DNA from 2 places in the Streptomyces sp. NPDC057428 genome. Region 2 is predicted to be linked to the other one. Evidence: riboswitches for the same ligand, from Rfam matches in the RefSeq annotation. Region 2 holds a riboswitch; the other holds the start of a gene.
The links. A riboswitch is a leader RNA that binds a small molecule or an ion and turns the genes downstream of it on or off. The one in region 2 is predicted to bind cobalamin.
Positions count from the first base shown of each region.

Region 1 (7,086 bases), on a different contig from region 2:
GCGGTTGGCGAAGTACCACGGGGCGGCGTACTGCTTGCCGTCCACGACCGCGGCCTCGTTCAGGTTGGCGGCCCAGTCGCCGCCGATCTCCGACTTGAGGTCACCGAGGTCGGCGAGCCCGCCGGTCTTTGCGTACGCCGCGGTCTGGGTGTTGCCGATCTCGAAGACGTCCGGCGGGTTCTCCTCGGAGAGGGCGGTCGTCAGCTTCTGCTGGATGCCGTTCCACTGCTGGACCTCGAACTTGACCTTCGCGCCGGTCTTCTTCTCGAATTCGGCGGTAAGATCCTTCTGCCACTGCTCGGGCGTCGAGCCGTCCATGGCCCAGACGGTGAGGGTCTGTCCCTTGTAGCTGTCGGGACCGGACTTCTTGCCGCTGCTGTCGCTGCCGCCGTCGTCGGAGCCACATGCCGCCATGCTGACCATCATGCCCGCGACGCCGATCGCCGCGATGAGCTTGCGCTTCACGCCAAACCCTCCTCAGGGTGCTGCAACCCCCCCGCCCACCGCTAAGACACCGACGAGTAGTTCTGCTGGGGCTGGGACCTGGTCTTTAATGGTTTAGACCAGTACCGGGAGCTTGGCCTAGACCTTTAGGGGTGTCAAGGGTGTATAAGAAGTGCACTCGCGTCCGTTACAGGACCGACACCTAAGGGAGGGCGACGACCCGTGACCGGACCGTGCCACCATGTGAGCCGCGACAGACGGAGGAGCCGGTGACGGCAGCAACGCAGCAGTCGGGAAGGCGGATCATGGGTGCCGACGGGGCCAGCAGTACGGGCGAGACCGGTGCGGGTACGCGCACGGCACGCGTCCCTAAGTACTACCGGCTCAAGCGGCATCTCCTCGAGATGACGGACACCATGCCGCCCGGCACCCCCGTGCCGCCCGAGAGGACGCTGGCCGCCGAGTTCGACACCTCGCGCACCACGGTGCGCCAGGCCCTTCAGGAGCTGGTCGTCGAGGGCCGGCTGGAACGCATCCAGGGCAAGGGAACCTTCGTCGCCAAGCCGAAGGTCTCGCAGGCCCTGCAACTCACCTCGTACACCGAGGACATGCGGGCCCAGGGCCTGGAACCCACGTCCCAGCTCCTGGACATCGGCTACGTCACGGCGGACGACACGCTCGCCGGGCTGCTGGACATCACCGCGGGGGGACGGGTGCTGCGGATCGAGCGGCTGCGGCTCGCCAGCGGTGAGCCGATGGCCATCGAGACCACGCACCTCTCGGCGAAGCGCTTCCCCGCGCTTCGCCGTTCACTGGTGAAGTACACGTCCCTCTACACCGCGCTGGCCGAGGTGTACGACGTGCGGCTCGCCGAGGCCGAGGAGACCATCGAGACCTCGCTCGCCACCCCGCGCGAGGCCGGACTGCTGGGTACGGACGTCGGGCTCCCGATGCTCATGCTGTCCCGGCACTCGATCGACGGGCACGGCGAGCCGGTGGAGTGGGTGCGCTCGGTCTACCGGGGCGACCGGTACAAGTTCGTCGCCCGCCTGAAGCGCCCCACCGACTGACTGCGGCGCCGTCCGGCACCCTCGGATGGCCTCGCGCGACCGCGGGGGGATCCGGTCGTTCCGGGCGTCCCGCGGACCGTTGCAGGACCGCAATGCGGACGGGGGGTGACGCTGGGCGGAACCCTCGCCTAGATTTCCTGCGCATTACAACTGGTGATCAGCGAGGGGACGGAGTTGCCGATGTCAGAGAAAACCGAGGCGAAACCACCAACAGTGACACCCGCCAGGGTGGTCATCGCGCTCTGTCTGATCGCACCGTTCGTGGCGATGCTCTGGGTGGGCTCGTACGCGAAGGTCGACCCGGCCTTCATCGGGATCCCCTTCTTCTACTGGTACCAGATGCTCTGGGTGCTCATCTCGACCGCGCTCACCATGATCGCCTACAAGCTGTGGCAGCGTGACCAGCGCGCCCGTAGGGGAGGTGCTTCCGCATGAAGGACGGTGTGAACGGCGTCGCACTCGCCGTGTTCATCTTCTTCTTCCTGGCCGTCACGGTCATCGGATTCATGGCCGCGCGCTGGCGCAAGGCCGAGAACGAGGCGAGCCTGGACGAATGGGGTCTGGGCGGCCGGTCGTTCGGCACCTGGGTCACCTGGTTCCTGCTCGGCGGTGACCTGTACACCGCGTACACCTTCGTCGCGGTCCCCGCGGCGATCTACGCGGCGGGCGCGGCGGGCTTCTTCGCCGTCCCGTACACGATCCTCGTCTACCCGCTGATCTTCACCTTCCTGCCGCGCCTGTGGTCGGTGTCGCACAAGCACGGCTACGTCACCACGTCGGACTTCGTCCGCGGCCGCTTCGGCTCGAAGGGGCTCTCTCTGGCGGTGGCCCTCACCGGCATCCTCGCCACCATGCCGTACATCGCGCTGCAGCTGGTCGGCATCCAGGCCGTGCTGGACGTCATGGGCGTCGGCGGCGGCGAGAACACGCACTGGTTCGTCAAGGACCTGCCGCTGCTGATCGCCTTCGCGGTGCTCGCCGCGTACACGTACTCCTCGGGACTGCGGGCACCCGCGCTCATCGCGTTCGTCAAGGACGGCCTGATCTACCTGGTCATCGCGGTGGCAATCATCTACATCCCGATCAAGCTCGGCGGCTTCGACGACATCTTCGCGAAGGCGGGCGAGGCGTTCGCGCAGACGAACGAGGCGACGGGCAAACCGCGCGGCGCCCTGGTCCCGGGCGAGATGGGGCAGTGGGGCTACGCCACGCTGGCACTCGGCTCGGCACTGGCGCTCTTCATGTACCCGCACTCGATCACGGCGACGCTCTCCAGCCGCAGCCGTGAGGTGATCCGGCGCAACACCACCATCCTGCCGCTGTACTCCCTGATGCTGGGTCTGCTCGCCCTTCTCGGGTTCATGGCGATCGCGGCCGGGATCAAGGTGGACAACGGACAGCTTGCGATCCCCCAGCTGTTCGAGAACATGTTCCCCGACTGGTTCGCGGGTGTGGCCTTCGCCGCGATCGGGATCGGCGCCCTGGTGCCCGCCGCGATCATGTCGATCGCCGCGGCGAACCTCTTCACCAGGAACATCTACAAGGACTTCATCAAGCCCGACGCGACCCCGGCCCAGGAGACCAAGGTCTCCAAGCTGGTCTCGCTGCTGGTCAAGGTGGGCGCGCTCGCCTTCGTCCTCACCATGGACAAGACGGTCGCGATCAACTTCCAGCTGCTCGGCGGGATCTGGATCCTCCAGACCATGCCGGCGCTGGTGGGCGGCCTGTTCACCCGGTGGTTCCACCGCTGGGCCCTGATCGCGGGCTGGGCCGTCGGCATGGTGTACGGCACGGTGGCGGCTTACGGCGTCGCCAGCCCGACGCAGAAGCACTTCGGCGGCTCCTCCAAGGAGATCCCGGGCATCGGCGAGATCGGCTACATCGGTCTCACCGCCATCGTGCTGAACATCGTCGTCGTGGTCGTGCTGACCTTCGTCCTGAACGCGCTGAAGGCCCCGGCCGGTATCGACGAGACCTCGCCGTCCGACTACACCGCGGACGTCGGCGAGCCCGGCGTCAAGGCCACGCTCCCGTCGGTCACGGTGGGTGCGCCGGGCGATCACGAGCCGCTGGAACGCCTGTAGGACGCGAATCGTCCGTCCCGGCGGGGTCCGCCCTGCCGGGACGGACCCGTGTGGGGGGTGCTCATCCCGACGCCGTCGCGAAAGGTACGTGCGCCGGACAGGGCGTCTGCGGCAGACTCCGCGCATGGATGTCTCGATCAGACCGGTCCGCGCCACGGAGCACGAGGCCCTGGGTGAGATCACCGCCCAGGCCTATCTCGGCGACGGACTGCTGGACTTCGGCTCCGCCGATCCGTACCTCGAACAGCTCCGCGCCGTCGGACGGCGCGCCGGGGAGGCCCTCGTACTGGCGGCGGTCGGCTCCGGCGGCCGCCTGCTGGGAGGCGTCACCTACGTGGCTCCCGGCAGCCCGTGGGCGGATGTCGCCCGGAGCGACGAAGCCGAGTTCCGGATGCTGGCCGTCTCCCGGGAGGCGCGTGGCCGGGGTGCCGGCGAGGCGCTCGTCGGGGCCTGTGTCGATCGGGCACGCGCCACGGAGGGGCTCTCCGGGGTCGTGCTGTCGACCCAGTCGTCCATGGAGGCCGCCCACCGCATCTACCGGCGCCTCGGCTTCGTACGAACCCCGGAGCGGGACTGGAGCCCTCTCCCGGGCTTCACCCCGCTGCTGACGTTCCGCCTCGCCTTTTGACCCATCGCGACACTACATGTGGGGGCTGCCTCGATCGGCAGCCCCCACATGTATGCTCAACCTCGTTGTCGCCGCAGGGGAATCCGGTGCGAATCCGGAACTGTCCCGCAACGGTGTGATCGGTGTGCGTTCGCGCACCGCGGAGTCCGAAGACCTGCCGACAGCGCGTCCGGCTCGACCGAACCGGACGCCGAGACGTCCGGGCCCCGCGGAGGGCCGGTGGACGCCGTGCGCGCCGTGCCCCTCCCCGGGTGTCCCGCGCCCGGCTGCCCCGCTCCCCGCAGGCCCCGAGCCGAGCGAGGGATAGCCCCAGTGACCATCGCGCCAGCCGACCCGGTTTCAGCCACGGAATCCGAGAGCCTCACGACCGACGCGCCCGGGACCGCGCTGCTGCGGACCCTGACCGGACTCACCGCCGATCTTCCCGACACCGACCCCGGACGGGTCGCGGCCGCCGCGCTGCGCGGCCGGAGCGCGCGGGCGGACGAGGCCGAGCTGCGCTCGCTGGCCACCGAGGCGGCCGCGGGTCTGATCTCGGAGGACCCGGCCTACTCCCGGCTCGCCGCCCGGCTGCTCACCCGCGCGATCACGGACGAGGCGGCGGGCGAGGGCGCGGTGTCCTTCTCCTCGTCGGTCGCCGTGGGGCGCCGCGAGGGCCTGATCGCGGACCGTACGGCCGAGTTCGTCACGCTGCACGCGGCAGCTCTGGACGCGCTGGTGGAACGCTCGCTCGCCGACGGGGCCGACGACCGCTTCGGCTACTTCGGCCTGCGCACGCTGCACAGCCGCTATCTGCTGCGCCACCCGCTCACCCGGCAGGTCATCGAGACCCCGCAGCACTTCATGCTGCGCGTCGCCGCCGGGCTCGCCGAGGACACCTCGCAGCGCGCTCTGGACGAAGTGGCCGCCCTGTACGGCCTGATGAGCCGCCTCGACTACCTGCCGTCCTCGCCGACCCTCTTCAACTCCGGCACCCGGCACCCCCAGATGTCCTCCTGCTACCTGCTGGACTCGCCGCTCGACGAGCTCGACTCGATCTACGACCGCTACCACCAGGTGGCCCGCCTCTCGAAGCACGCGGGCGGCATCGGCCTCTCGTACTCCCGCGTCCGCGCCCGCGGTTCGCTGATCCGCGGCACGAACGGCCACTCCAACGGCATCGTGCCGTTCCTCAAGACGCTGGACGCCTCGGTCGCGGCGGTCAACCAGGGCGGCCGGCGCAAGGGCGCCGCCGCCGTCTACCTGGAGACCTGGCACGCGGACATCGAGGAGTTCCTGGAGCTGCGCGACAACACCGGTGAGGACCAGCGGCGTACGCACAACCTCAACCTCGCGCACTGGATCCCGGACGAGTTCATGCGCCGCGTCGACGCGGACTCGGACTGGTCGTTGTTCTCGCCGGCCGATGTACCCGAGCTGGTCGACCTGTGGGGCGACGATTTCGACGCGGTGTACCGCGCGGCCGAAGCCAAGGGACTGGCGCGCAAGTCGATGCCGGCACGCGAGCTGTACGGCCGCATGATGCGCACCCTCGCCCAGACCGGACAGGGCTGGATGACGTTCAAGGACGCGTCGAACCGCACGGCGAACCAGACCGCCGAGCCCGGCCGGGTCGTGCACTCCTCCAACCTGTGCACCGAGATCCTCGAGGTCACCGACGACGGCGAGACGGCCGTCTGCAACCTCGGCTCGGTCAACCTGGGCGCGTTCGTCGCCGACGGCACCATCGACTGGGATCGGCTGGACGCCACCGTGCGCACCGCCGTGACCTTCCTGGACCGGGTCGTCGACATCAACTTCTACCCGACCGAGCAGGCCGGCCGGTCCAACGCCCGCTGGCGGCCGGTGGGCCTCGGCGCGATGGGGCTGCAGGACGTCTTCTTCCAGCTGCGGCTGCCCTTCGACTCCCCCGAGGCCCGCGCGCTGTCCACGAGGATCTCCGAGCGGATCATGCTGGCCGCCTACGAGGCCTCCTGCGACCTCGCCGAGAGGTCGGGCCCGCTCCCCGCCTGGTCCGAGACCCGCGCCGCCCGGGGTGTGCTGCACCCCGACCACTACGACACCGAGCTGAACTGGCCCGAGCGCTGGGACGCGCTGCGCGCCCGGGTCGCGAAGACCGGGATGCGCAACTCCCTGCTGCTCGCCATCGCGCCGACGGCGACGATCGCCTCGATCGCCGGGGTGTACGAGTGCATCGAGCCGCAGGTCTCCAACCTCTTCAAGCGCGAGACGCTCAGCGGAGAGTTCCTTCAGGTCAACGGCTACCTGGTGGACGAACTGAAGCGGCTCGGCGTCTGGGACGCACGGACACGTGAGGCACTGCGCGATGCCAGCGGTTCCGTGCAGGGCTTCGCCTGGATCCCGGAAGACGTCCGGGCGCTGTACCGCACGGCGTGGGAGATCCCCCAGCGCGGTCTGATCGACATGGCGGCCGCCCGTACGCCGTTCCTCGACCAGAGCCAGTCGCTCAACCTGTTCCTGGAGACGCCGACGATCGGCAAGCTCTCCTCGATGTACGCGTACGCCTGGAAGCAGGGGCTCAAGACGACGTACTACCTGCGTTCGCGCCCTGCGACCCGGATCGCCCGCGCGGCGTCCGGGAAGGCCTCCGCGGCCGCCCCCATTCCCCTGCAGCAGGCGTCGGCGCCCGACGCGGACGCGATCGCCTGTTCCCTCGAAAACCCCGAGTCCTGCGAGGCCTGCCAGTAATGAGTACGTCCGAGAACAAGAACCTGCTGGACCCGGGCTTCGAGCTGACCCTGCGCCCCATGCGCTACCCGGACTTCTACGAGCGCTACCGGGACGCGATCAAGAACACCTGGACGGTCGAGGAGGTGGACCTCCACTCGGACGTCGCCGA
Region 1 covers NZ_JBHVCT010000091.1:16,523-23,608, reverse strand. Annotated here, with positions in the region: gene ACFU5K_RS26405 (extracellular solute-binding protein) at 1-465, opposite strand, end outside; gene ACFU5K_RS26400 (GntR family transcriptional regulator) at 750-1,514, shown strand; gene ACFU5K_RS26395 (DUF3311 domain-containing protein) at 1,695-1,949, shown strand; gene mctP (monocarboxylate uptake permease MctP) at 1,946-3,598, shown strand; gene ACFU5K_RS26385 (GNAT family N-acetyltransferase) at 3,723-4,226, shown strand; cobalamin riboswitch at 4,245-4,403, shown strand; gene ACFU5K_RS26380 (ribonucleoside-diphosphate reductase subunit alpha) at 4,539-6,935, shown strand; gene ACFU5K_RS26375 (ribonucleotide-diphosphate reductase subunit beta) at 6,935-7,086, shown strand, end outside.
Region 1: another riboswitch for cobalamin. It lies ahead of ACFU5K_RS26380 (ribonucleoside-diphosphate reductase subunit alpha); the one in region 2 lies ahead of ACFU5K_RS21300 (cobalamin biosynthesis protein).

Region 2 (7,086 bases):
TCCCTCGTGGTGCCGAGGCCGTGGACCGTGATGACCCAGGTGTCGCGGGCGCCGGGGACGAACCAGGCCGGCAGGGCACCGAGCTCTCCGGGGACCTCGACCTCCTTGTACGCGAGGCCGAGGGCGGCGAGCGGATCGCCGCGGTGGACCTCCGGGGTGAGGCGGACCCGGGCGCCCGGCTTCAGGCTTCCGAGGTTCACACGCTCCAGCCGCCGTACGACGGTGTCAGCCGAGCCGTCGGCCGCCTGGTCGACGACCGGGCCGACGACCGCGTGGACGTCCCGTGCGGTCAGGCCGTAGACGCCGGGGCGCAGGGCTGCGAAGGAGCGGGTCAGTGTCACCTGCCCGGCCGCCGTGGCGTGCACGGTCATACGACGGTCGGAGGGGAACGGACGCGGCGGCGACGGCGCCCCCAGGGCGGCGTCGCTCGCGTACCGGCCGGCGGCGACCGCTGCCGCGCCGGCTCCCAGGATCGTGGTGGCGGCCGCTGCCGCTGCTGTTGCCGGGCGCACGCCCTCAGTGTCCCGGGCCGGGGGCCGCACTGCCAGCGGGCGGGGTCCGTACGGTGCGTGCCCGGGCTCAGCCGGGCTGGCCGTATCCCTCCAGGGCGGTCTGCACGTCCTGCAGCTGGGCCGGGGAGAGCAGGCTCGGGCGGTGGCCGGGCACGGAGCTCGCGGTGAGCCAGAGCCGGCACATCCATTCGAGCTGGGCGGTCCGGTCGTAGGCCTGGTCGAGGGTGTCCCCGTACGTCACGGTCCCGTGGTTCCGCAGCAGGCATCCCGTGCGGTCGCGCAGGGCGTCCAGCATGTTGTCGGCCAGCTCGCGCGTGCCGTAGCGCGCGTAGGGGGCGGTGCGGACCGGGCCGCCGAGCATGGCCGCGGCGTAGTGGACGAGTGGCACCTCGTTGACGAGCGTGGAGACTGCGGTCGCGTGGACGGCGTGGGTGTGGACGACGGCACCCGCGGAGCTGTCGCGGTAGACGGCGAGGTGCAGCGGGAGCTCACTGGTCGGGACGAGCTCCCCGAGGACCTGCCGTCCGTCGAGGTCGACACCGACCGCGTCCCCCGGTCCAAGCCGGTCGTAGGGCACCCCGCTGGGGGTGACCAGGACGATGTCACCGACCCGGGCCGACACGTTGCCCGAGGTGCCGACCACCAGTCCCTCCGCCGCCGTCCTGCGCGCCGTCGCGACGACGCCCTCCCATGCCTGCCCGATCGCGTCCTGATGGCCGTCGTCCATGCGCAGATCCTAGGACCCCGGGCGGGCGAGTGACCGACGTCTCCCCAACGGGGCAAATGGGATGAGACGGACCCTGCGGGCCTGCCCGAGACCGGGCGCCGCACCGGCGACGCCCGTCCACCCCACCTCGTACGCACACAAGCGGAACCTCCGCAAACGCTTGGGGACACCATGCCGCCCTGCCCAGTTCACCTTCCGTTCACCAAGGTTGCTTACGTTCCACGTGCCAATGACGTCGAACGATTGCCTGGGTAAATGGAACACATCACGCTGCTGCTCGCGATTGTGATCGTGACAGCTCTCGTGTTCGATTTCACGAACGGTTTCCACGACACCGCCAACGCGATGGCCACGACCATCTCGACCGGCGCCCTCAAGCCCAAGACAGCGGTGGCCATGTCCGCCGTTCTCAACCTCGTCGGCGCGTTCCTCTCGGTCGAGGTCGCCAAGACGATCTCCGGCGGGATCGTCAGCGAGGACGGCCTCAGAACCGAGGTCATCTTCGCCGCGCTCGTCGGCGCCATCCTGTGGAATCTGCTGACCTGGCTGGTCGGCCTGCCCTCGAGTTCCTCCCACGCGCTCTTCGGCGGTCTCATCGGCGCCGCGGTGATGTCGGCCGGCTGGTCCTCGATCAACGGCGGCACCGTCGTCACGAAGGTCCTGCTGCCCGCGGTCGCCGCACCGCTCGTCGCCGGAATCGCCGCCCTGCTGGCGGCGAGGCTCACCTACCGCCTCAACCGGAAGGTCACCGACGAGGCGCAGCTGAAGTCGACCGCCAAGGGCTACCGCGCCGGACAGATCGCCTCGGCCGGTCTCGTCTCGCTCGCCCACGGCACCAACGACGCGCAGAAGACCATGGGCATCATCACCCTGGCCCTGGTCACCGGCGGCGTCCTCTCCCCCGGCTCGAACCCGCCGGTCTGGGTCATCGCCTCCGCCGGCATCGCCATCGCCCTGGGTACCTACCTCGGCGGCTGGCGCATCATCCGCACCATGGGCAGCGGCCTGACCGACCTCCAGCCGCCGCAGGGCTTCGCCGCCCAGACCAGTGCGGCCACGGTCATCCTGGCCTCCTCGCACCTCGGCTTCTCCCTCTCGACCACGCAGGCCGTCTCCGGTGCGGTCATGGGCGCGGGTCTCGGACGCAAGGGAGGCGTGGTCCGCTGGTCCACCGCCACCCGGATGTGCGTCGCCTGGGGCCTGACACTGCCGGCCGCCGGTCTGGTCGGCGCGGGCGCCGAGTTGCTGACGAAGCAGGGCCCCTGGGGTGTCGCCGTGGTGGCCGTCCTGCTCGTCGCCGGCTCCGGAGCGATCTGGATGCTGTCGCGCCGCAAGCCGGTCGACCACACCAACGTCAACGCGACCGCCGAGGAACCCCCCGGCGTCGTCACGACCGCCATCGCGGCCGTCAGCCCGCCGCCCGTCGGCGCGGTCGTCCCGGAGCTCAAGACCACCATCCCCGCCCCGGACACCCAGGCCGAACCGGCCCGGCCGGCCACGGTGTAAGGACAGATCCGCATGAAAATCGACTGGGCAGCCCTCGCTTCCGTCTTCGGTGTCAGCCTCGTGATCACCGTCGCGCTGGTCGGCCTCTTCACCCTCGGCATCACCGGCCTGGCCAAGCGGGTGCCGACGGCTCAGGGCGGCGGTGGCTCCAACGCCCTGGCGCGCACCGGCGCGTACGCGTGCTTCGCCCTGTGCGCGGCGGCGGTCGCGTACGGGATCTACCTGATCGTCGCCTGACACCCTCGGGCACCCCACCGGGCCGGACACACCATGCGTGTGTCCGGCCCGGTGTGCGTCCGACCACACTGAAGCCACGCAGGTCAACGGCAGGTTGACGGGCGTTCACGGGGCGTGGTGGACTGCCGGAGCCATTTACGGCGACAGGAGAGGAAGCCGGTGCGAATCCGGCGCGGTCCCGCCACTGTCACCGGGGAGCAGTCCTCCTTACGGAAGTCACGGCCCGCCACCGCGGGCTGGAAGGCCGGAGGACCCGCGGATCCGGAAGCCAGGAGACTCTCGTCGCCGGTCACGTCGAACCAGGGCGCGGACCCTGAGTGAGGACATCTGCCATGCCCGGCCGCCGTGCTTCTGTGCCCGCACCACCTGTGACGACATCACTCCGAGGCGCGACGGACCGCTGATCCGTGCGAGCCGACCGCATCTTCGCGTACGGCGCCGCCGCCGGCCTGATCGGCGACCTGCTGCTCGGTGATCCCCGGCGGGGCCATCCCGTCGCCGCCTTCGGGCGGGCCGCCATGGGCGCCGAGAGCCGGCTGTGGCGCGACCACCGGGGCTGGGGCGCCCTGCACACGCTCGTCTGCGCCGGTGGTGCCACAGCCTGCGCCGCACTGGCCGCCCGCGCCGTACGCGACCGTCCCGCCGCTGCCGTGGCACTGACCGCCGCCGCCACCTGGTCCGTGGTCGGGGGTACGTCTCTGGGCCGCGAGGCCCGGGCTATCGCCGGAGCCCTGGACGCCGGGGACATGGAGCTGGCCCGGGAGCGGCTGCCGCATCTGTGCGGCCGCGACCCGCAGGCGCTGGACGGGCCGCAGATCGCCCGCGCGGTGGTCGAGTCCGTCGCCGAGAACACCTCGGACGCCGTCGTGGGGGCCCTGGTGTGGGGCGCGCTCGGCGGGGTGCCAGGGCTGATCGGCTTCCGGGCCGTGAACACCCTCGACGCCATGGTGGGGCACAAGTCGCCCCGCTACCGGCGCTACGGCTGGGCGTCGGCCCGGCTCGACGACCTGGCGGGCTGGCCCGGGGCCCGGCTCACCGCCGCGCTCGCGGTGGCAGCCGGGGGCCGTCCGCGCGAGGCCTTCCGGGCCTGGCGCTCGGACGCCGGCAAGCACCCGAGCCCCAACGCGGGCCCGGTGGAGGCCGCGTTCGCGGGGACGCTCGGCGTGCGCCTGGGCGGAACCCTCGCCTACGGCGGGCGGGTCGAGCACCGGCCCGTACTCAACGGAGCGGCGGGCCGCGACGTACGGGCCGCCGACATCGAACGCGCGGTGCGGCTGTCGCGCCGGGTGAGTGTGCTGGCCCTCGGCGTGTGCGCGGCGGGACGGCTGGCCATGGGACGGAGAAGCAGATGAGCGGCGGACTGCTGGTGGCCGGAACCACCTCGGACGCGGGCAAGAGCGTCGTCACGGCCGGGATCTGCCGGTGGCTGGTGCGCCGGGGGGTGAAGGTCGCGCCGTTCAAGGCGCAGAACATGTCGCTGAACTCGTTCGTCACCCGGGAGGGGGCGGAGATCGGCCGCGCCCAGGCGATGCAGGCACAAGCGGCCCGGGTTGAGCCGTCGGCCCTGATGAACCCGGTGCTGCTGAAGCCCGGCAGCGACCGTTCCAGCCAGGTGGTCCTGATGGGCAGACCGGTCGGCGAGATGAGCGCCCGCGGCTACCACGGCGGGCGTCAGGAAACGCTGCTCGGCACGGTCGTGGACTGCCTGGAGCAGCTGCGGGGCACGTACGACGCCGTGATCTGCGAAGGGGCGGGCAGTCCCGCCGAGATCAACCTGCGGCGCACGGACATCGTCAACATGGGCATCGCGCGGGCCGCGGACTTCCCCGTGCTGGTGGTCGGCGACATCGACAGGGGCGGTGTGTTCGCCTCGTTCTTCGGCACGACGGCGCTCCTGGGCCCGGAGGACCAGTCGCTGGTCGCCGGGTACCTCGTCAACAAGTTCCGCGGCGACGTGTCGCTGCTGGAGCCCGGCCTCGACATGCTGCACGGGCTCACGGGCCGGCGGACCTACGGCGTGCTGCCCTACACCCACGGGCTGGGCATCGACGAGGAGGACGGCCTGAGGGTCTCCATGCGCGGCACCGTGCGCGGGTCGGCCGTGGCGCCGCCGCACGGTGAGGACGTGCTGCGGGTCGCGGTGTGTGCCGTACCGCTGATGTCGAACTTCACCGATGTGGACGCGCTGGCGGCCGAGCCCGGGGTGATCGTGCGGTTCGTGGACCGCGCGGAGGAACTCGCCGACGCGGACCTCGTGATCGTGCCCGGCACGCGGGGCACCGTGAAGGCGCTGGCGTGGCTGCGGGAGCGCGGTCTGGCCGGGGCGCTGCTGCGCAGGGCTGCCGAGGGCCGGCCCGTGCTGGGGATCTGCGGCGGATTCCAGGTGCTCGGTGAACGCATCGAGGACGACGTCGAGTCGCGGGCCGGTGTGGTGGACGGGCTCGGGCTGCTGCCGGTGCGGGTCCGCTTCGGCCGGGAGAAGGTGCTGGGCAGGCCGGTGGGGTCGGCGCTGGGGAGGCCCGTGGAGGGGTACGAGATCCATCACGGGGTCGCCGACGTGGGCGGCGGCGAGCCCTTCCTGGACGGGTGCCGGGTGGGCTCGGTGTGGGGGACGCACTGGCACGGCTCGCTGGAGAGCGACGCCTTCAGACGCGCGTTCCTGGGTGAGGTCGCCCGGGCCGCCGGGCGGCGGTTCACCGCGGCTCCGGACACGAGTTTCGCCGCGCTGCGGGAGGAACAGCTCGACCGGCTGGGGGATCTGATCGAGGAGCACGCGGACACGGACGCCCTGTGGCGGCTGATCGAGGAGGGCGCGCCGGCCGGACTGCCCTTCGTGCCGCCGGGCGCGCCCGCGCCGGTTCCCGCCCGTTCCCCGGCGACGGGGCCGTACGCCCCCGATGGCGCGCCGGCCGTGCCGGACGCCGGGACCGAAGTACACGTGACCGAGGAGGCCGCCCTGTGAGTACGCCGTACCCCTTCACCGCCATCGTCGGGCAGGACGATCTACGGCTCGGGCTCCTGCTCAACGCCGTCAGTCCCGCCGTGGGCGGGGTGCTCGTCAGGGGCGAGAAGGGCACCGCGAAGTCGACCGCCGTGCGTGCGCTCGCCGCGCTCATGCCCGAGGTCCCCGTGGTCGCCGGGTGCCGGTTCTCGTGCGACCCGGGGGCGCCCGATCCGGCGTGTCCCAACGGCCCGCACGAGGCGGAGGCCGGTGTGTCGCGCGCGGCGCGGACCGTGGAGCTTCCGGTCGGCGCGTCGGAGGACCGGCTGGTCGGAGCGCTCGACATCGAACGCGCGCTGTCCGAGGGCGTGAAGGCCTTCGAGCCGGGCCTCCTCGCCGACGCGCACCGCGGGATCCTGTACGTGGACGAGGTCAACCTCCTCCACGACCATCTGGTGGACCTGCTGCTCGACGCGGCCGCCATGGGGGCCTCGTACGTCGAGCGTGAGGGCGTCTCGGTGCGGCACGCGGCGCGGTTCCTGCTGGTCGGGACGATGAACCCCGAGGAGGGCGAGCTCCGGCCGCAGTTGCTCGACCGCTTCGGGCTGACCGTCGAGGTGGCCGCCTCGCGCGAGACGGACGTGCGCGTCGAGGTCGTGCGCCGGCGGCTGGCGTACGACGACGACCCGGCCGGTTTCGCCGAACGGTGGGCGGGCGAGGAGACGGCCCTGCGGGAGCGGATCGTCGCCGCGCGTGCCCTGCTCCCCCGGGTGGTGCTCGGGGACGGCGCGCTGCGTCAGATCGCGGCGACGTGCGCCGCGTTCGAGGTGGACGGGATGCGGGCCGACATCGTCATGGCCCGCACCGCGACCGCGCTCGCCGCGTGGGCCGGCCGCGAGGAGGTCGTGGCCGACGACGTGCGTCAGGCCGCGCTGCTCGCGCTCCCCCACCGGCGCCGGCGCAATCCGTTCGACGCGCCGGGGCTGGACGAGGACAAGCTGGACGACACGCTCCGTGACGCGGACGCGGACGGGAACGGGAACGGGAGCGACGAGGACCCGGACCCCGATGGCCCCGGCGGCGGCGTTCCCCCCCAGGGCAGCGGCCCCGGCACCGGTGGCCCGGAAGGCGAAGGCTCCGAGGCGCCGGGCGGGGAGGAGACG
Region 2 covers NZ_JBHVCT010000056.1:29,288-36,373, reverse strand. Annotated here, with positions in the region: gene ACFU5K_RS21320 (alpha/beta hydrolase) at 1-512, opposite strand, end outside; gene ACFU5K_RS21315 (class II aldolase/adducin family protein) at 580-1,239, opposite strand; gene ACFU5K_RS21310 (anion permease) at 1,495-2,745, shown strand; gene ACFU5K_RS21305 (hypothetical protein) at 2,758-2,982, shown strand; cobalamin riboswitch at 3,131-3,261, shown strand; gene ACFU5K_RS21300 (cobalamin biosynthesis protein) at 3,390-4,334, shown strand; gene ACFU5K_RS21295 (cobyric acid synthase) at 4,331-5,944, shown strand; gene ACFU5K_RS21290 (putative cobaltochelatase) at 5,941-7,086, shown strand, end outside.